4 regions of the Streptomyces sp. NBC_01390 genome follow, and region 2 is predicted to be linked to each of the others. Evidence: riboswitches for the same ligand, from Rfam matches in the RefSeq annotation. Region 2 holds a riboswitch; each other region holds the start of a gene.

Region 1 (5,177 bases), 5.2 Mb from region 2:
CGCCGGCCGTCCACCGTCGGGAGCCCGCCCACGTCACGGAAGTTGCGTACGCCGCCCAGCTCGGGCTCGGTCGACGGGACCTGCTGCGTCACGGGGGCTCCCCTCCCACACCGCCCCGCGGACGCTGCTCGTCGACGGGCGCGCTTCGACGATACGACATGGGTGAGCAGGCCAATGAGTTTTCCACAGGCGTTGCCGTCGGCCGCCGTGGCGCTGATGATGTTGATGCTTGAGCGTGCCTGTTCGGATCTGTGGGGACATGATGCTGGAAATTGCCGGAACCGGTCGTACGTGGCTCCTCTCGGGGCCCACGAGCAGCTACGCCGTCCATCTCACCGAGGACGACGAACTGCTCCATCTGCACTGGGGCCCGAGGATCGCCCTCGCGGACGCCGAGGCGCTCGCCGTCCGTCCGCTGCCGGACTACTGGCCCTTCGAGGCCCCGCTGGACGGCCATGAGGAGTACCCGGTCGAGGGCGGCCCCCGCTTCGTACGGCCCGCGCTGTCCGTCCGGAGCGACGAGCGCCGGGGCACCGAGTGGCGCTTCGAGGCGTACGAGACCGAGGGCGGCGACGACGGGGACGAACTGCGGCTTCGGTTCCGTGACGCGGGGCTGGCGATCACGCTCCACTACCGGATGCGCCACGACGTGGTGGAGCGCTGGGTGACCCTCGCCCATGACGCGCCCGAGGGAGCCGGCCCGCTGGAGCTGCTCCGTGCGGACTCCGCCACCTGGACGCTTCCCGAGCGCGACGGCTGGCGCCTCTCCCAGCTCCATGGACGCTGGGCCGCCGAGTCCCGTCTCGTGCGGACGGACCTCACCTACGGTGAGAAGGTCATCGGCAGCCGGCGCGGCCACACCGGGCACCATCACCTGCCCTGGGTGGCGCTCGACACCGACGCGACCGAGGAGCAGGGCGAGGTGTACGCGTGCGCGCTCGGCTGGTCCGGCTCCTGGCGGATCGCCGTCGCCCAGCTGCCCGACGCGCGTGTGCAGATCACCGGCGGCGCCGGATACGACGACTCCGGCCTGCTGCGCCTGGCGGCGGGCGAGTCCTTCACCACGCCCGTCTTCGCGGGGCTGTGGACCGACTCGGGGCACGGCGGGGCGAGCCGGGCGTGGCACACGTACCAGCGCGCGTTCGTCGTCCCCGACGCGGACCGGGACCGGCCCGTGCTCTACAACTCCTGGGAGGCCACGGAGTTCGACATCTCCGAGGAGCAGCAGGGGACGCTGGCCCGGCGGGCCGCCGCGATCGGTGTCGAGCTGTTCGTCGTGGACGACGGCTGGTTCGGGGCCCGGACCAGCGACCGGGCCGGTCTCGGTGACTGGACGCCGAACCCGGACCGCTTCCCGGCGGGTGTCAAACCGCTCGCCGAGTACGTGCAGGCCCTGGGTATGCGGTTCGGCATCTGGGTCGAGCCGGAGATGGTCAACCCCGACAGTGACCTGTACCGCGCGCACCCCGACTGGGTGCAGTTTCAGCAGGGACGGAAGCGGACGGAGTTTCGCAATCAACTCGTCCTGAACCTCGCCCGTGAGGATGTCCGCGAGTACCTCTGGGAGCAGCTCGACGGGCTGCTCTCCAGTGCCCCGATCGACTATGTGAAGTGGGACTTCAACCGTTGCTTCACCGACGCCGGCTGGCCCGGCGAGGACTACCCCCAGCGGCTGTGGGTCGACCACGTGCACGGGCTGTACGCCCTGCTGGACCGGTTGCGGGCGGCCCACCCCACGGTGGCCTTCGAGTCCTGCTCCGGTGGCGGCGGCCGGATCGACCTGGGGGTCCTCGCCCGTACGGACCAGGTGTGGACCTCCGACAACACCGACCCGCTGGACCGCCTCGCCATCCAGGAGGGCTTCAGCCAGATCCATCCGGCGCGGGTCATGGCCGCCTGGGTCACGGACAGCCCGAACACCCAGCTCAACGGCCGGGTCAGCTCGTTGCGCTTCCGGTTCGTGAGTGCGATGGCCGGGGTGCTCGGCGTCGGCGGCGACCTCGCCCGGTGGACGGAGGAGGAGCTGACCGAGGCCGGGGAGTGGGTGGGGCTCTACAAGGAGATCCGGCCCGTCGTACAGCGCGGCGACCTCTACCGGCTGCGGCGGCCGACCGGTGGACTGAGCGCGGTGCAGTACGTGCTCGGGGACGAGACCGTCGTCCTCGCCTGGCTCCAGGCGCAGCACCACGGTGAGCCGCTTCCGGCGCTGCGGCTGCGCGGGCTCGACCCGTCGGCGACGTATGAATGCCGCGAAACGGGCGAAATCCACAGAGGGGCCGTGCTGTTGCATCGCGGCCTGCGAACCGGGCTGAAGGGTGACCTCGATGCGGCAGTTTTCCGACTGCGTCGCATCTGACACTTCTGTCCGTTATGGCGCCTTAATTACAACTCGCCGGGAAATGGGGGTTGCTGTGAATCGGGCGCGTGAGCAGGGTCATATTCGTGACGGTGTGTCGCCGTCATGTTCACGTAATTTCGGCGTGATTAAAGGAAGTTCAAGGGGCTGAAAGATCCGGAATTCACGGACAGTGACCGGGAATTCCGGGGAGGATCACAGGAAACCCGTACACAGGGAACCTGAAGCTTGTTTCCGTGCGTCTTGGTCGCTTACGTTCGCCACCAATCCGGACGGACGCCCAATCCTGCCGCCGCCCGGAGCCCCCATCGAACACCCGAGTACGGCAGGAGCGGGGGACCCACAGGTAGAACGCCTGTTCCGGTCTCTGGAACAGGCTTGGGGTTAAGTCACGTTCAGGCGTGGCCGGACATCTCCAGTCCGCACCCGACAGCTCACCTCGCAGGCGACGGAGAGGAATTCGTCATGCCCGCGAAGGGTAAGCACCGCCGTCCGAAGTCCCAGCGATTCACTCGCTCGATAGCCGTCGCCGGAACCGGCGGAGCGGCTCTCGCCCTGCCGTTGCTGGGAGCCACCGGCGCCCATGCGGCCACGGCGGAGTCCACGACTCAGGCTGTTCAGTCGCTTTCGGAATCAGCCAAGTCCGTAACGGCCGATTCCGTTTCCGTGCACACGGCAAAGACCGAAAAGGCTGCCGCAGCGAAGAAGTCGGGCGTCAGGACCTACGCGGTCCGGTCCGGCGACTACCTCTCGAAGATCGCCCATGAGGAGAGCGTCAGCGGTGGCTGGCAGAAGCTCTACTCGGACAACCGGACCGCCATCGGCGCCGACCCGAGCCTGATCCACCCCGGTCTGAAGCTGACGATCGGCAAGAAGGCCGCGTCGACCTCGTCGTCCGCCGTGGAGTCCTCGTCCTCCTCGAAGTCCACGCGGAAGACGGAGTCCAAGCCTGCCGCCGAGAGCGCGACGGCCGACACCTCCACGACGACCGAGGCCGCCGACACCAGTAGCTCCAGCAGTTCCAGCGGCTTCACCCTTCCCGTGACCGGCGCCACCATCGGCACCGGTTACCACGTGGCGGGCAGCATGTGGTCCAGCGGCTACCACACGGGCGTCGACTTCGTCGTCCCGACCGGCACCTCCCTCAAGGCGGTCGGCGCCGGCACCGTCGTCTCCGCCGGCTGGGGCGGCGCGTACGGCAACCAGGTCGTCATCAAGCTCGCCGACGGCTACTACGCCCAGTACGGCCACCTCTCCCAGCTCTCCGTCTCGGCCGGCCAGACCGTGAGCGAGGGGCAGCAGATCGGTCTCTCCGGCGCCACGGGCAACGTGACCGGACCGCACCTGCACTTCGAGATCCGCACCACTCCGGACTACGGATCCGACATCGACCCGGTCGGCTACCTCCGCTCGAAGGGTGTCGCCGTCGGCTGACGCGCACCTCGTGCACGGACGTCCGTCAAGGATGTCCACCCAGTGCATCCACGTACATCCACCGAAGGCCGGCCCCGATCCCGGGTCCGGTCTTCGGCGGTCTCCGACGTACTACGTCGGCTGCGGCGCCAACGCCAACACCGCGACCCGGCTGCGCCGTTACGCCACTTCAGGATCACCGACTTCAGCGTCCGTGAGCTGCGTCTCCCCGTTATTCCGGGTTGACCAACACTTGACACGTGGCTTATCTCACCACACGTCAACCCCTTCCTACGGTCGCGTAGCTCACATCGGAAGGTGAATCATGGGCCGATGTGGCAGACGATTCGAAGAATGACAGCAGAGCAGTGATCGGGTCGTACGTGGCGGTGGGGGACAGCTTCACCGAGGGCGTCGGCGACCCCGGCCCCGACGGGGCGTTCGTCGGCTGGGCGGACCGCTTCGCGGTTCTGCTCGCCGACCGGCGCCCCGAGGGCGACTTCGACTACACGAACCTCGCGGTACGCGGGAGGCTGCTCGACCAGATCGTGGCCGAACAGCTCCCCGTCGCCAGGGAGCAGGCGCCGGACCTGGTCTCCTTCTGCGCGGGTGGCAATGACATCATCCGGCCCGGCAGCGACCCGGACGAGGTCGCCGAGCGATTCGAGCGGGCGGTGATCGGCCTCACCTCGGAGGTCGGCACCGTGATGGTGACGACCGGGTTCGACACCCGCAACGTCCCTGTCCTGAAGCACATGCGCGGCAAGATCGCCACGTACAACGGCCACCTCCGGGCCATCGCCGACCGGTACAACTGTCCGGTCCTCGACCTGTGGTCCCTGAAGACCATCCAGGACCGCAGGGCCTGGGACGGCGACCGGCTCCATCTGTCGGCGGAGGGCCACACGCGCGTGGCGCTGCGCGCGGGGCAGGTGCTCGGCCTCGAAATCCCGGCCGACCCGGACCAGCCCTGGCCGTTGCTGCCTCCCCGGGGCACCTTGGAGATCCGCCGCGACGACGTCCAGTGGGCCCGCGAGTACCTGGTCCCGTGGATCGGGCGGCGGCTGAGGGGAGAGTCGTCGGGGGACACCGTGACGGCCAAGGGGCATCTGTCGCCCGACGACATCAAGAGCCGTATCGACTGGGTCGCGTGAGCGAGTCGTTCGCGTGAGTCGATCGCGGGGCTTCGACACTTCTCGGCGCCGGGCGGGCATCCACAGCCCGTCCGGCGTTTGAGGACGAGGCCGTTCAAGCCGAAGGCCGATGGCCGAAGCGGGGGTCCAGGGGCGCAGCCCCAGGTCGACGACCAGGTCACTCACCTGGGGCCGGTCAACGCCGCCCGCTCAAGGCCCAGTTCCCCGGCCAGCGCAGCGTCCACCCACTGCTCGGCGCGCGTCCGTGACACCCC
Region 2 (5,177 bases):
GCATCGTGGGAATGCCCTCCCGCAGATCCGTCCCGGGCGTCTTGCCCGACTCGTGGGAGTCGGACGCGATGTCCAGCACGTCGTCCGCGAGCTGGAAGGCGACCCCGAGCCGCTCCCCGTACTGGGTGAGCACATCCACGACACTGTCGTCGGCCCCGGACATCATCGCCCCGAACCGGCAGGCCACGGCCACCAGCGACCCGGTCTTCCCGCCCAGCACGTCCAGATAGTGCTCGACGGGGTCCCGGCCGTCCGACGGTCCCGCCGTCTCCAGGATCTGCCCGGTCACCAGCCGCTCGAACGCCTCCGCCTGCACCCGAACCGCCTCGGGCCCGAGGTCGGCGAGGATGTGCGAGGCCCGCGCGAACAGGAAGTCCCCGGTGAGGACCGCGACGGAGTTCCCCCAGCGTGTGTTGGCGCTGGGCACACCTCGGCGAACCTCGGCCTCGTCCATGACGTCGTCGTGATACAGCGTCGCGAGGTGGGTCAGCTCCACCACCACCGCGGACGGCACGATGCCCGGCGCGTGCCGGTCCCCGAACTGTGCCGCGAGCATCACGAGGAGTGGCCGGAACCGCTTCCCGCCCGCACGCACGAGATGCTGCGCGGCCTCCGTGATGAAGGGGACCTCGCTCTTGGTGGCTTCGAGCAACCCTTCCTCGACAGCCGCCAATCCGGCCTGGACATCGGCTTCGAGAGCCTGGTCCCGCACGCTCAGCCCGAACGGCCCGACGACGGTCACGAGGGATCTCCTGTCTGCTGGTGTCTACTGGCGGTCACACGGTGTGTCGATAGATCGCTGCCATCACTCGAGTCAGCGTATCCGGTCACGTTTCGATCACCGCTAGCGCCCGCCCGTCCAGGCCAGGCGTTATCGGATCACGACCGGAATGTTTTTGATCAGTCCAAAGCATGGACATTTATAAGCATCCCGCGCCCCGCCGACGGGCTCTCACGCGCATGTGTCACCTCATCCCCACCGTTCACCGCGACCGTCACCACAACAACGTCACGGACCGCGCCAGAGGTTCCGCCACCCACAACGCCTCGCAACATGTCGCAGTACCACGCAATGGACATGAGCCTTCAAGCTGCATCAAATACCCCAAACCCCTTGCTCATCCCACTCGTGTCACGACTACCCCCGGCCCGTGATTCGAGTCACGCCCACGGCGACCTCCCTTCGCCCGCACTTCGCAAACTACCCATTCGCTAAAGGCAAGTTGCCTCTCAGGCACCATCTCCCACTTGCCCCTTTTATCCGTAATGAGCACCCCAAATGGGTAAGTCCTGCATTTCTGCCCCTTGTTCGATCCATGTGCTCTCGCATACGTTTCGCGCCACACCGGGCGGACCGCCGAATCCTGCCACCGCCCGCAGAGCAGCAAACCCACCCACACACATGACTCACGCAGGCAGGAGCGGGGGACCCAGGTAAGCCGCCGGTCCGGGCGTTCGCGCCGGTCCGGCTCGGGGTGAAGCCGTGCGCCGACCGCGCGCCCGGCCGGGCATCTCCCGCCCGAACCCGACAGCTCACCTCGCAGGCGCCGGAGAGGACCCACCATGCCCGTACGAGGTCAGCACCACCCCGCGAGAGCCGCACGCCGCCCGTTCAGGCTCACGCGCACCGTCGCCATCACCGGAACGGCCGCCGTAGCCCTGGCCCTCCCCTTCCTGACCGCGACGGCGGCATCGGCCGCCCCGTCGGCCACGTCGTCCACGACGACGTACTACGCGAACAACCTGGACGGCTGGATCCGCGAGTCGCTCGACATCATGGCCCAGCACGGCATCCCCGGAACGTACGACGGCATCTACCGCAACGTCATGCGCGAGTCGTCGGGCAACCCGTACGCCATCAACAACTGGGACTCGAACGCGGCAGCCGGCACCCCCTCCAAGGGCCTCCTCCAGGTCATCGACCCGACCTTCGCCGCGTACCACGTCGCCGGCACCTCGTTCGATCCCTACGACCCGATCGCGAACATCACCGCCGCCTGCAACTACGCGGCGGCTCGCTACGGATCGATCGACAACGTGTTCGGGGCCTACTAGTCCGACCCCGGGCCGGCTCGCCCGAAGACCAGTAGCCGCCCAGGCCCAGGTCCGGTAGACCCGGGCCTGGGCGGACCGGAGGGCGGTAGCCCCGGGGCTACCGGGGCTACCGGGGCTACCGGGGCTACCGGGGCTACCGGGGCTACCGGCGCTACCGGCGCTACCGGCGCTACCGGACCGACCCGCCCCCGAACAACCGCTCCAGCACCACCGCGATGCCGTCGTCCTCGTTCGAGAGGGTGACCTCGTCCGCCACGGCCTTGAGTTCGGGATGGGCGTTGGCCATGGCGACTCCGTGGGCCGCCCAGTCGAACATCGGGATGTCATTGGGCATGTCACCGAAGGCGATGGTGGCGGCCGAGGTCAGCCCGAGATACTCGGCGGCCAGCGCGAGCCCCGTCGCCTTGGTGATGCCGCATGGCTGGAGTTCGACCGTGCCCGGCCCCGACATGGTGACCGTCGCGAGGGAACCGACCGCTCCGCGCGCCGCCGACGCCAACTCGTCGTCGGACAGGGACGGGTGGCGCAGCAGTACCTTGCTGATGGGCTCGGCCCACAGGTCGTCCCGGTGCCGTACCCGTACCGCGGGCAGCGTCGGGTGCGGCATCAGATAGCCCGGCTCGATGAGCGTGAGCCCGTCCACACCGTCCTGATCGACAGCGGCGTACACCTGCCCGACCTCGGCCTCGATCTTGCCGAGCGCGGTCTCCGCCAGCTCCTGGTCCAGGGTCACCGACCACAGCAGACGGTCCGCGCCGGCGTCGTACACCTGCGCCCCCTGCCCGCACACCGCGAGCCCCCCGGCACCGAGGTCGTCGAGCAGCGGCCGGACTCTCGGCGCCGGCCGTCCCGTCACGACCAGATGCCGGGCGCCGGCGGCCGTGGCGAGCGCCAGCGCGGCGCGCGACCGGTCGGAGAGCGTGTCGTCGGCACGCAGAAGCGTTCCGTCCAGGTCGGTGGCGATAAGTGCGTATGCGGTGGGAGCGGCCATGATCCAGAGAATACGGATCGTTCGGCCCATCGGTCTCCGTCCGAACCGGACGACGTTCGGCCTCTCTCCAGCAACACCCCCCGTGCCTACGCCAGTTCCTGCCGCAGGCACGGGGCGGGCATTGGCGCAGGGGGACGGGAGCCACACGACGACGCGGTACGGCGAGCCGCCGGTTCACAAGATCGAGCGCGCCCCGCATTGACCCACGGGACCAGAAACCCGAGCCATACCCGAGCCCTACCCGTGCGCCGCCGCCAGATGCCCCGCCAGCCGCGGTGACGCGAACTCCGTACCGCACACGAACCGCATCACCGGGCCGTACGAAGCGGCCGCCGGCAAGCCGGTGAAGTACAGCCCGGGCACCGAGGACACATACCCGGCACCGAGCCTCGGCGTCCCCCGGCTCACCGCCAGCTCCGTACGCAGTTCATGCCCGAGAAAGTCCATCGCGGCGATGTCGACGCGGTAGCCGGTCGCGGCTATCACATGGTCGGCCGACAACTCCCGCGTACGGCCGCCGGGTTCCTGGACAGTCAGCACCGGGTGCCCCCCGACGAAGCCCACCCCGCTCCCCGAACCGTCCCCCTTCGGCGCACTCTTGGCGCCCTGCGCGCCCTCCGCCTCAGCCGAGCCCGCGACCTCCACAGCCCCCATTACTCCCGTTACTCCGGTGACTCCCGCCCGGACGATCCGTGCGACCTCGCTCACCTGCACCTTGCCCTCGAACCGGTCGCGCAGCCACCACGCACCGAGCGGTCCCAGAACCCGGCGGACCAGGTAGTGGCGGGCCCGGGCCGGGAGGTAGCGGTAGGGGTGCGGATAGTAGGTGAGGGCCCAGAGCGACCACGCGTTGCCGAACGGCGACTCGGGTCGCAGCCTGGGCTGCCGCCAAGGGGGCGCACCGAAGGCGACGCGACCGCTCCCCCGCGACACCACCCGTACCCGTGCCCCCGCCTCCGCCGCCAGTACCGCCGTCTCCAGCGCGGACTGGCCCGCCCCGACGACGATCAGCTCCCTGCCCGCGAATCGGCTCAGGTCATGATGCTGCGAACTGTGGGACACCGGTCCCGTGGGCGAGGGCCCGTCCGGCGCCGCGGCCGCCAGCTCCGGGGGCAGATGCGCGAGCCCTGACAGCCCCGTGGCCACCACGACCGCCCGTGCGGTGAACAACTCGCCCGAGTCCAGCTTGAGTTCGAAGCCGCCCCCGCTGCCCGTGCCCTTGTGGCGCCGGTCCACGGACACCACCCGCACCCGCTCCAACTCGGGCACGAGCCGCTGCTGGAACCACTCGCCGTACGCGATGAACGTCTCCACCGGGATGATGTCCTCGTCGGTGACCAGCCGGGGCGCCCCCACCGCGTCGCAGTAGTCCGCCAGGGTGTGACCACGCTGCGGGGCGTCGATACTGGAGGCCGACGGTGTGGATTTCAGGAGCATCCCGGCGGGCATGTGGTCCCGCCAGCTCACCATGGGCTCGCCGAACACCCGCACCGGGATGCCACGCGCCCGCAGATGCGCGGCCGTGGACAGTCCGAACGGTCCCGCGCCGATAATCGCTACTGGATGGTTCACGAAGTCCCTCCCCAGGACGCTGCTTCGCCACTTCGTGTTGCTCTGTGTTCTGTACTCACTGCCACCGCACCGCACCCGTGCCCGCACCGCACCGGCACCCCGGCCCCCGTCGGCAGCTCCGGCTCTCAGCCGACGCCACCGGCGACGCCACGGCGGCTGGTCCGCCACAGCTGGTACAGGTGCTTCGCGCCCGGCCGCACGAACCGGGCGAGCATCGTGAGGAACGGCAGCGGGTCGTCACCCGCGAGCCAGGCCAGTTCCGTCCCGCTCGCCCGGGTCGGCGCGTGCGGCGTCGTGTAGCCGCTGCGTCGGTAGGCGAGGAGGGCGGGCAGGTCGATGTTCTCCACGATGTACCGGTGCCCGGCGCGCTGTTCCCCCTCCGGAACGGCACGCCCGGTCAGATCGAGATGCATGGCCCGCACGACGTCCACTCCCGACTCGCTCTCGAAGAGCCGGAACTGGGCGCCCATCCGCGGGTTGAAGTCGAGGAGTTTGTACTGTCCGTCGCGCCGGTCGAAGCGCAGGTCGAGGTCGATGATTCCGGTGAAGCCGATCTGTT
Region 3 (5,177 bases), 4.1 Mb from region 2:
TCGCCCGGTTCGCCGCGGAGGGCCCGACGGCCGAGGAGATGGAGCGCGCGCAGGCCCAGTTGGAGCGCGAGTGGCTGGACCGGCTCGGTACGGTCGCGGGCCGTGCCGACGAACTGTGCCGCTTCGCCGTGCTGTTCGGCGACCCGCAGCTCGCCCTGACCGCCGTGCAGCGCGTCCTCGACGTGACGGCGGAGGAGGTCCAGGAGGCAGCCAAGGCCCGGCTGCGACCCGACAACCGCGCGGTGCTCGTCTACGAGCCGGTCTCCGAGGTGACGGCCGAGGACGCGGATCCGCCCAAGGACCCCGAGGCCGAGGCCACGGTCGAAGCCGGCGACGAGAACGAGGAGGCGGCCAAGTGACCGAGCTCGCCACGATGGAGTTCCACCCCCAGCCCCAGGCGGGAGAGGCCAGGCCCTGGGCCTTCCCGGCCCCCGCACGCGACACGCTCGGCAACGGTCTGACCGTCCTGCGGTGCCACCGCCCCGGCCAGCAGGTCGTCGCCGTCGAGGTGCTCGTCGACGCCCCCCTGGAGGCGGAGCCGGCCGGTCTGGACGGCGTGGCCACGATCATGTCCCGGGCCTTCTCCGAAGGCACCGACAAGTACTCCGCCGAGGAGTTCGCCGCCGAGCTGGAGCGCTGCGGCGCCACCCTCGACGCGCACGCCGACCACCCCGGTGTCCGCCTCAGCCTCGAAGTCCCCGTGTCGCGGCTCCCCAAGGGGCTGGGGCTGCTGGCCGACGCCCTCAGGGCGCCCGCGTTCTCGGAGAGCGAGATCGAGCGGCTGGTGCGCAACCGGCTGGACGAGATCCCGCACGAGACGGCCAACCCGGCCCGCCGCTCCGCCAAGCAGCTGTACAAGGAACTGTTCCCGGCGTCCTCGCGCATGTCACGTCCGCGCCAGGGCACCGAGGAGACGGTCGCGAAGATCGACGCGGCGGCCGTCCGCGCCTTCTACGAGAGGCACGTCCGGCCCGCCACGGCCACCGCCGTGGTCGTCGGTGACCTCACCGGCGTCGACTTGGACGCGCTGCTCGGCGAAACCCTGGGGGCCTGGGCGGGCTCGTCGGCCGAGCCGCGTCCGGTGCCGCCGGTGACCGCCGACGACACCGGCCGGGTCGTCATCGTGGACCGGCCGGGTGCCGTGCAGACCCAGTTGCTCATCGGCCGTATCGGCGCCGACCGGCACGACCGTGTCTGGGCCGCCCAGGTCCTCGGCACGTACTGCCTCGGCGGCACCCTCACCTCCCGTCTGGACCGCGTCCTGCGGGAGGAAAAGGGCTACACCTACGGTGTGCGGGCGTTCGGCCAGGTCCTGCGCTCGGCTCCGGACGGCACAGGGGCCGCGCTGCTCGCCATCAGCGGCTCCTTCGACACCCCGAACACCGGTCCCGCCCTGGAGGACCTCTGGAAGGTGCTGCGCACCCTCGCGGCCGAAGGGCTCACCGACGCCGAGCGTGATGTCGCGGTGCAGAACCTGGTCGGCGTCGCCCCGCTCAAGTACGAGACCGCGGCGGCCGTGGCGAGCACGCTGGCCGACCAGGTCGAGCAGCACCTGCCCGACGACTACCAGGCGACGCTGTACCGCCAGCTCGCGGCGACCGGCACCGTGGAAGCCACCGCGGCGGCCGTCAACGCCTTCCCGGTGGACCGGCTGGTGACGGTCCTCGTCGGCGACGCGGCGACGATCGAGGGGCCCGTCCGGGCCCTCGGCATCGGTGAAGTGAGCGTCGTCCCCGCCGAGTAGCGGCATCGGCGTACACGACAGGGGCCCGGTGACGGCAGCGTCACCGGGCCCCTCTTTGCCCATGCTTTGTCCGTGTTGATGCGCAAGTTGCCCGTATTGGTGGAGAGGTTGACAGTCTGCACTGTGGCATGTGCGACAAAACCCGTGATCGGTTTGTTGATTGAAAGAGGTCCCGCTTAGCGTCTGTCCGGCTGTCCGTCATGCAGTGCGCCGCAGCCGCGGCACCGGGCAGTCATCGCCGAGTCCCCGTACGGCGCGAGCCAGGGGAGCCGGGGACCCACCATGTGCAGTCCCTGGGGTGAATCGGACGCCCGCGCGCGCAGCGAGGGGGTCCGTAGGAGACCTTCCTGCTCCGAACCCGTCAGCTAACCCGGTAGGCGAGAAGGAAGGAAAGGACCAGCCACTACATGGCGTTCACCCGCGCCACCGGGAAGCACCGTCGTCCCAGCCGCCCCAGCCTTGTCACCCGTACGACCGCCCGCGCTGCCGGCGTAGCCGCCCTCGCGACCACCGGCGTCGTCGGCTCCCTCGCCGCCCCGGCGCTCGCGGCGGAGTCCGCCGTCGAGCAGACCGGACTCACCCCGGTGATCTCCATCGGCGAGTCGCTCGCCGCCCAGATCGACGCCCAGGCCGCCGCCCAGGAGCAGGCCGCCGAGAAGGCCGCCGCCGAGAAGAAGGCCGTGGCCGCCGCGCAGAAGGAGGCGGAGGAGCGCGTCAAGGAGGCACGCGAGGCGCAGGCCCGTGCCGCCCGCGAGGCCGAGCGCAAGCGCCTCAACAGCTATGTCGCCCCGATCTCCGGCTCGTACATCTCCACGGGCTACAAGGCGGGCGGCGGCATCTGGTCCTCCGGCAGCCACACCGGCATCGACTTCCACGCCGCGTCGGGCACCACCGTGCACGCGGTGGGCTCCGGCACCGTCGTCGAGGCGGGCTGGGGCGGGTCGTACGGCAACAACATCGTGATCAAGATGATCGACGGTACCTACACTCAGTACGGTCATCTGTCGTCCATCAACGTCTCCGTCGGCCAGACGGTCACCCCAGGGCAGCAGATAGGCCTCTCCGGGGCCACCGGCAACGTCACAGGTCCGCACCTCCACTTCGAGGCGCGCACGACCCCGGAGTACGGCTCGGACATCAACCCCGTCGCCTACCTTCGCTCGCACGGTGTGAACGTCTGACGAACCCGCGCACCACTTGTCGTGGCCCCGGCTCCCCGAGCCGGGGCTTTCGGCGTTTCGGAGGGTGGTGTGTCCAAAAAATATCCATGGATTCCGGCCTGCCGTCGGAAATTCCGGTTCTCTGCAATAGAGTCACTGAACACACGTCAATCGTCGACGTTTCACGGGGATTAAAGCGGAGGTCGGACATGCGTATTCCGGCGCACTCGGTATGCACGGCGATCCGGGACGACATCGTCGCCGGTGTCTACGAGCGCGGCAGCCGGCTCACCGAGGAACTGCTGGCGCGCCGGTACGGCGTCTCGCGCGTCCCTGTTCGCGAAGCCCTGCGCACGCTGGAGGCCGAGGGCTTCGTGGTGACCCGGCGGCACGCGGGCGCGTGCGTCGCGGAACCCACCGAGCCGGAGGCCTCCGACCTGCTGGAGATGCGCATGCTCCTGGAACCGCTGGGCGCCTCCCGGGCCGCCCAACGGCGGACCGAGGCACACCTCAAGGTGCTGCGCGGCCTGGTCAGGCTGGGTCAGGAACGGGCCAGGAGGGGCAACAGCGAGGATCTGCGCTCCCTGGGGGGCTGGTTCCACGAGACGCTCGCCCAGTCCTCCGGAAGCCATGCCCTGGCCTCGACGCTCACCCAGCTCCGGCACAAGATCGCCTGGATGTACTCGGTGGAGGCGCCGGCCAGCCCGGTCGACTCCTGGGCGGAGCACGGGGCGATCGTGGACGCGGTGGCGCGAGGCGACAGTGAGCGGGCGCGGGCGATCACAGCGCTGCACACCGAGCGGGCGACCGCCGCACACCGGCTGCGCTTTCCGGGAGGCGGAGACCGCCCGGATCGTGTGAGGACTTCGCAACATCCCGTAAACATGACGGGCCTGCGTCATTAACACGGGCACCGTATACAAAGAGGGTTGAATTCGCGGGAGATTATTTTCGCTGCCCGCGATCGGGAATAACAAAGGGCCCGCCTGATATTCAGGCAGGCCCTTCGCGGTATGCGGATGGTGTTTGTGAGGCGGCGTCCGCCGGCGCCATCGATCGAGGGCCCCGAGGGGTCCTCAGACCGTCTCGGGAAGTTCCTCGAGCCCCTCGGCCACCAGCTTCGCCAGGCGGTCGAGCGCGGCGTCGGCGCCCTCCGCTTCGGAGGCGAGGACGATCTCCTCGCCGCCCTGGGCGCCCAGGCCGAGGACCGCCAGCATGGAGGCCGCGTTGACGGGGTTGCCGTCGGCCTTGGCGATCGTCATGGGGACGCCGGCGGCCGTGGCCGCACGGACGAAGATGGAGGCGGGGCGGGCGTGGAGGCCCTCCGCCCAGCCGACGTTGACGCGGCGCTCAGCCATGTGATGCTGCCCTTCACTGTCTCAGGGTTGTCTAGACCATTGTTCCATAGCGTGAAGCGTGCCGGAAGGCAGGACGAAACCTGTTCCGGAACCGCGTTCGAACCCCGGCCCGGGCCCGACTTCGGTCCCCCACAGACTGCATCGCGACGCTGTCGGACGCGAGCCGTACTCTGGGGCGCATGCAGAACTCGGCGGACCGGCACGAGTACCCCGCCCACTGGGAGGCGGACGTCGTGCTGCGCGACGGCGGCACCGCCCGTATCCGGCCCATCACCGCGGACGACGCCGACCGGCTGGTCAGTTTCTACGAGCAGGTGTCGGACGAGTCGAAGTACTACCGCTTCTTCGCGCCCTATCCGCGCCTGTCCGCAAAGGACGTCCACCGCTTCACCCACCACGACTTCGTGGACCGGGTGGGGCTCGCGGCCACGGTCGGCGGCGAGTTCATCGCCACCGTACGCTACGACCGCATCGACGCCGACGGACTGCCCGCCTCCGGTCCGGCCAACGAGGCGGAGGTCGCCTTCCTGGTGCAGGACGCGCACCAGGGCAGGGGTGTCGCCTCCGCTCTCCTCGAACACATCGCGGCCGTCGCCAGGGAGCGCGACATCCGCCGCTTCGCCGCCGAGGTGCTGCCGGCCAACAGCAAGATGATCAAGGTGTTCACTGACGCCGGCTACACCCAGAAGCGCAGCTTCGAGGACGGTGTCGTACGACTCGAGTTCGACCTCGAGCCCACCGACCGCTCACTCGCCGTCCAGCGCGCGCGGGAGCAGCGGGCCGAGGCACGCTCCGTACGACGGTTGCTCGTCCCGGGCGCCGTGGCCGTCATCGGCGTCGGCCGCGCCCCCGGTGGCGTCGGCCGCAGCGTCCTCGACCACATCAGGGACGCCGGTTTCACCGGCGAGCTGTACG
Region 4 (5,177 bases), 2.8 Mb from region 2:
GCGCGTACCGCAGCAGCAGCCGCTTCGGCTTGTCCTCGCCGAAGTCCACGGTCGCCTCGGCGTTCGAGCCGGTGCCCTTCACGCCCACCACGGTTCCCAGACCGAACTGGTCGTGCGTGACCCTGTCCCCCACCGCCAGCGCGACCACCGGCTTCTCGACACCGCCCCGGCGCGTGGCGAAGCCCGACGCGCCCGAGGCAGCGGTGCGCGAGCGCGAGGACGACAGCGACGACGCCACCCCGGAGGCCGGGCCCGAGGAGGTCGCCGGAGCCATCGCGCCCGTGCGCTTCCACTCCAGATGGGCCGCCGGGATCTCCTCCAGGAAACGCGAGGGCGGGTTGTACGAGGGCTGACCCCACGCGCTGCGCAGCGACGACCGCGTCAGATACAGGCGTTCACGCGCGCGCGTGATGCCGACGTAGGCGAGCCGTCGCTCCTCCTCCAGTTCCTTGGCCTGACCGAGGGCACGCATGTGCGGGAAGACGCCGTCCTCCATGCCGGTCAGGAACACCACGGGAAACTCAAGGCCCTTGGCGGTGTGCAGGGTCATCAGGGTGATGACGCCCGAGCCGTCGTCGTCCTCGTCGGGGATCTGGTCGGAGTCGGCGACGAGGGCGACCCGCTCCAGGAACGCGGCGAGCCCTGCCGGAGCCGGCGCCTCGCCCTCGGCGGGCTGATCGGCCTCCCCGGCCTCGGCGGCCACTCCCGACTCCTGTTCGAACTCCAGGGCCACTGCGGCGAGTTCCTGGAGGTTCTCGATCCGGGTCTCGTCCTGCGGGTCGGTCGACGCCTGCAACTCGGCGAGGTAGCCCGTGCGTTCGAGCACCGCTTCGAGGACGGTCGCCGGGCCCGCGCCCGACTCCACGATCGTCCTCAGGTCCTCCATCAGCGTGTTGAACCGCTTGACGGCGTTGGTCGACCGGGAGGCCATGCCGTACGCCTCGTCCACCCGCTTCAGCGCCTGGGGGAAGCTGATCTTCTCGCGCTGGGACAGCGCGTCGATCATCGCCTCCGCGCGGTCGCCGATGCCGCGCTTGGGCACGTTGAGGATACGGCGCAGCGGCACCGAGTCCTCCGGGTTGGCGAGGACGCGCAGGTAGGCCAGGACGTCCCGGACCTCCTTGCGCTCGTAGAAGCGGACACCGCCGACGACCTTGTAAGGCAGGCCTACGCGGATGAAGATCTCCTCGAAGACACGCGACTGGGCGTTCGTCCGGTAGAAGACGGCGACGTCACCCGCCTTCGCGTCGCCCGCGTCCGTCAGCCGATCTATCTCCTCGGCGACGAACTGCGCCTCGTCGTGCTCGGTGTCGGCGACATAGCCGGTGATGCGCGCGCCCGCGCCCGCGTTGGTCCACAGGTTCTTGGGGCGGCGAGACTCGTTGCGCTCGATGACCGCGTTGGCGGCGCTCAGGATCGTCTGCGTCGAACGGTAGTTCTGTTCGAGCATGATCGTCGTCGCGTCCGCGTAGTCCTCCTCGAACTGGAGGATGTTGCGGATCGTCGCACCCCGGAAGGCGTAGATCGACTGGTCGGCGTCTCCCACGACGCACAGCTCGGCGGGAGGCAGGTTGTACTCGCTGGGCGGTACGTCGGCGTCGTCGCCGGTGTGCTCGGCGGTTCCGACGAGTTCCCGTACGAGCGCGTACTGGGCGTGGTTGGTGTCCTGGTACTCGTCGACCAGGACGTGCCGGAAGCGACGGCGGTAGTGCTCGGCGACGTCCGGGAAGGCGCGCAGCAGGTTGACCGTCGTCATGATCAGGTCGTCGAAGTCGAGGGCGTTGGCCTCACGCAGCCGCGACTGGTACATCGCGTACGCCTGGGCGAGGGTCTTCTCGAAACCGTCGCTCGCCTGGGCGGCGAAGTCCTCCTCGTCGATCAGCTCGTTCTTCAGGTTGGAGATCTTCGCACTGAAGGACTTGGGCGGGAAGCGCTTGGGGTCCAGGTCCAGATCGCGGCAGACGAGCGCCATCAGCCGCTTGCTGTCGGCGGCGTCGTAGATCGAGAAGGAGGAGGTGAAGCCGAGCCTCTTGCTCTCCCGCCGCAGAATCCGCACGCACGCGCTGTGGAAGGTCATCACCCACATCGCGTTCGCGCGCGGGCCGACGAGTTGCTCGACGCGTTCCTTCATCTCACCGGCGGCCTTGTTGGTGAAGGTGATCGCGAGGATCTGGCCGGGGTGGACGCTTCGCTCACCGAGCAGATGGGCGATGCGGTGCGTGAGCACACGTGTCTTGCCGGAGCCGGCGCCCGCCACGATGAGCAGAGGGGTGCCGGCGTGCACGACGGCCGCGCGCTGGTTCTCGTTCAGCCCGTCCAGGAGCGCTGCCGGGTCCACCACGGGACGCGGGGCGCCGTCGCGGTAGTACGCGTCCCGGTCCGGCGGCGTGTCGAACTTCCCGCCGAACAGATCGTCCGGAACGGACTCCGGCGCATGCTCGTCCTCGGGCGGTGGCGGGGGTTCCTCCGCGTGGGCCCGAGGGCTCTGGAGGTCCGCCAGGAAGCTGTCGTCAAAGAGGCTGCTCATCGCTCTCCGAGTCTAGGCGCCCCCACTGACAACCCGCTGCCACCCCGAAAACATCCGCCGAACACCGCCCGGCCCGAGCTGTGGCCGGCACTTGTCCGCCCGAACAGCGGGCCCTCGGTCAGTCCTCCATTCACATGATCAGGCAATTCATCCGATACCACCCCGAACCGAATCCATGAAGCCACGTTTAGGGTCGAGGTCACAAATAAGTATCGGGCATAGCGGTCATCAACCTTCACAGAAGCCACACCCGTTGGTTAGCGTGCCGTAAGGCCGCTCGATCTCCACCGGCGAACATCGCCGGGCCGCGCGGCCCCCGCCGAGTCCGATCGTGCCGCCGTGTGCGGCAGGAGCCGGGGACCCACCGAGAACTTGGGGTGAATCGGTCCGACTGCCTTCCAGGGCAAGGACCGTAGGGCAACCCTTCCGAACCACCCGCCCGAACCCGACAGCTAACCCGGTAGGCGGAACATGGAAGGAGTCGCCTCCCTTGGCGTCGTCGCACCGCAAGTCGCGCCCTACGGGAACGCGCGTAGCAGGCATACGGACCCCCGCCTTCGCCACGGCGGCCCTGACCGCTTCCGTAGCCCTGCTGACCCAGACCGCCAACGCCGCGCCCGGGGGGCCCTCCACGTCCCCGGCGCCCTCGGCCGACGACCGGCCGAGCATGGAGGAGGTCGAGGCGGAGGTCGACGACCTCTACCACCAGGCCGAGTCGGCCGCCGACGTGTACAACGCCGCCAAGGAGAGGGCCGCAAAGCAGCAGGGTCGTGTCGACGCCCTGATGGACGACGTGGCCCGGCGCACCCAGAAGCTCAACGACGCGCGCGAGGAGCTGGGTTCCTTCGCCGCGGCCCAGTACCGCACCGGGTCGGCCGCCCCCGACACGGCGACGTTCCTGCTGGCGGACACTCCGCAGGACTACTTCGACCAGAACCAGCTGATGGACCGTATGACGGCCCGCCAGAAGGACACGGTCGACGACTACATCACCCAGCAGGCCGAGACGACGCGGCAGCGCCGGGAGGCCACCGCGAGCCTGGAGTCGCTCACGGAGTCCCAGGACGACCTGCAGACGACGAAGACCGCCGTCCAGACGAAGCTCGCACAGGCCCGCCGACTGCTCTCCCGCCTCACCGCCGAGGAGAAACTGCGGCTCGCGGCGATCGAACGCGCGAAGCAGGCGGACGCCCGCCGCCAGGCGCAGGAACTCGCCCGGCAGCAGCAGGCCGCAGGGCAGCAACGCCAGCAGGACTCGGCAGCGGCGGCGCAGCAGTCACCGGGCACCGGCGCCTCGGACACCTCCACACCCGCGGTCCCCGCCTCCTCGTACGCCGGCAAGGCCGAGAAGGCCCTCGCCTTCGCACGCGCACAGGTCGGCAAGCCGTACGTCTGGGGTGCGACAGGGCCAGATTCGTACGACTGTTCGAGCCTCACTCAGGCCGCCTGGCGGGCCGCCGGAGTCAGCCTTCCGCGCACCACCTACGACCAGGTGAACGCCGGGACAACCGTTTCGCTCTCCGACATCCAACCCGGTGACCTGGTCTTCTTCTACGAGGACATCAGCCATGTCGGCCTGTACATCGGCAACGGCATGATGATCCACGCGCCGAAGCCGGGTGCGTACGTCCGTGAGGAGTCGATCTTCTACGACGGCGAGTCCGCGATCCACAGCGTGGTGCGCCCGGCCTGACGCCCATGTAGGTTCCGATTAGAGATGTCGCTGTCCGAGTGACTTGTCGTCAACTTGTCAGTCGAAACGCTCTCTTCGATCCACGGCCAGGCCCGGAGCCTGGCCGTGCTCTACCGCACGGGTCCACTACCTCGTTGGTTTTCTCGGCTTCTCATCCACGCTACTCATGGTGGTTGCCAGTGTCCTGGTGTCGATGACATCGGACACGAAGGGGCGGCCATGGGGACTGACCCAGGCGTCGCGGACGCGACAGGTAGCTGGACGGTTCAGGCGGCTTATCGGCGGGCCGACGGTCGGCTGGTCGAGGCCGAACTCGACCGGGTCCCGGTGGACGAGGTGGCCGGCGGACAGCCGGTACGCGAGTTCCGTTGGTACCGGGGCCGGAAGCACTACTCGGGTTGGTACCACGCCGCCACAACGGGTCGTCTCGTGGCCTACGAGAGTCGGCTGGAGCTCGCCCGCATTCTGCTTGCCGATTTCGCGCCGGATGTCACGGAGATCGCGGCCCAGCCGTTCCAATTGGTCGGCCCGGACGGTGACCGCGTTCGCCGTCATGTTCCCGATCTGTTCCTCGTCCATGCCGACGGTCTGGTGACCGTCGTGGATGTCAAGGCGCCCTCACGCATGAGGGATCCCAAGGTGATCGCGCAGTTCGACTGGACACGCCAGGTGTGTTCGCGCCGCGGCTGGGTCTATGAGACCTGGTCGGGGGCCGAGCATGCGGTCGTGGAGAACGTGCGGTTCCTGGCTGGCTACCGGCGCCGGGAGCTGGTGGAAGCCTCGCTCGTCCCGCGTGTGCTGGAGGTTGCCGCCTGCCAGCCGACCATCGGTGCCGTCGAGGCCGCGCTGGCCGGGCAGCACTCGTGCGAGATCGTCCGTCCGGTCGTCCTGCACCTGGTGTGGTCCGGTCGGCTCGTTGCTGACCTGCGGACTCCTCTGAACCGTGCAAGCCGGGTT

What was found. Region 2 has a riboswitch for cyclic di-AMP ahead of OG241_RS22670 (transglycosylase SLT domain-containing protein). Riboswitches for the same ligand answer to the same signal wherever they lie in the genome.
Region 1: linked by a shared signal. The riboswitch ahead of OG241_RS45725 (peptidoglycan DD-metalloendopeptidase family protein) and the one ahead of OG241_RS22670 (transglycosylase SLT domain-containing protein) in region 2 are both predicted to bind cyclic di-AMP.
Region 3: linked by a shared signal. The riboswitch ahead of OG241_RS41150 (M23 family metallopeptidase) and the one ahead of OG241_RS22670 (transglycosylase SLT domain-containing protein) in region 2 are both predicted to bind cyclic di-AMP.
Region 4: linked by a shared signal. The riboswitch ahead of OG241_RS35465 (NlpC/P60 family protein) and the one ahead of OG241_RS22670 (transglycosylase SLT domain-containing protein) in region 2 are both predicted to bind cyclic di-AMP.

What each region holds. Positions count from the first base shown of each region.
Region 1 is NZ_CP109551.1:10,221,339-10,226,515, forward strand. It holds gene OG241_RS45715 (tyrosine-protein phosphatase) at 1-92, opposite strand, end outside; gene OG241_RS45720 (alpha-galactosidase) at 263-2,356, shown strand; cyclic di-AMP (ydaO/yuaA leader) riboswitch at 2,660-2,817, shown strand; gene OG241_RS45725 (peptidoglycan DD-metalloendopeptidase family protein) at 2,822-3,790, shown strand; gene OG241_RS45730 (DUF6250 domain-containing protein) at 3,822-4,091, shown strand; gene OG241_RS45735 (SGNH/GDSL hydrolase family protein) at 4,138-4,923, shown strand; gene OG241_RS45740 (TetR/AcrR family transcriptional regulator) at 5,085-5,177, opposite strand, start outside.
Region 2 is NZ_CP109551.1:5,031,108-5,036,284, forward strand. It holds gene OG241_RS22665 (polyprenyl synthetase family protein) at 1-742, opposite strand, end outside; cyclic di-AMP (ydaO/yuaA leader) riboswitch at 1,394-1,560, shown strand; gene OG241_RS22670 (transglycosylase SLT domain-containing protein) at 1,564-2,055, shown strand; gene OG241_RS22675 (HAD family hydrolase) at 2,225-3,046, opposite strand; gene OG241_RS22680 (NAD(P)-binding domain-containing protein) at 3,284-4,618, opposite strand; gene OG241_RS22685 (ATP-grasp domain-containing protein) at 4,744-5,177, opposite strand, start outside.
Region 3 is NZ_CP109551.1:9,173,252-9,178,428, forward strand. It holds gene OG241_RS41140 (M16 family metallopeptidase) at 1-359, shown strand, start outside; gene OG241_RS41145 (M16 family metallopeptidase) at 356-1,744, shown strand; cyclic di-AMP (ydaO/yuaA leader) riboswitch at 1,971-2,138, shown strand; gene OG241_RS41150 (M23 family metallopeptidase) at 2,152-2,925, shown strand; gene OG241_RS41155 (GntR family transcriptional regulator) at 3,114-3,809, shown strand; gene OG241_RS41160 (HPr family phosphocarrier protein) at 3,981-4,262, opposite strand; gene OG241_RS41165 (GNAT family N-acetyltransferase) at 4,442-5,177, shown strand, end outside.
Region 4 is NZ_CP109551.1:7,863,901-7,869,077, reverse strand. It holds gene pcrA (DNA helicase PcrA) at 1-2,527, opposite strand, end outside; cyclic di-AMP (ydaO/yuaA leader) riboswitch at 2,853-3,010, shown strand; gene OG241_RS35465 (NlpC/P60 family protein) at 3,018-4,220, shown strand; gene OG241_RS35460 (TnsA-like heteromeric transposase endonuclease subunit) at 4,440-5,177, shown strand, end outside.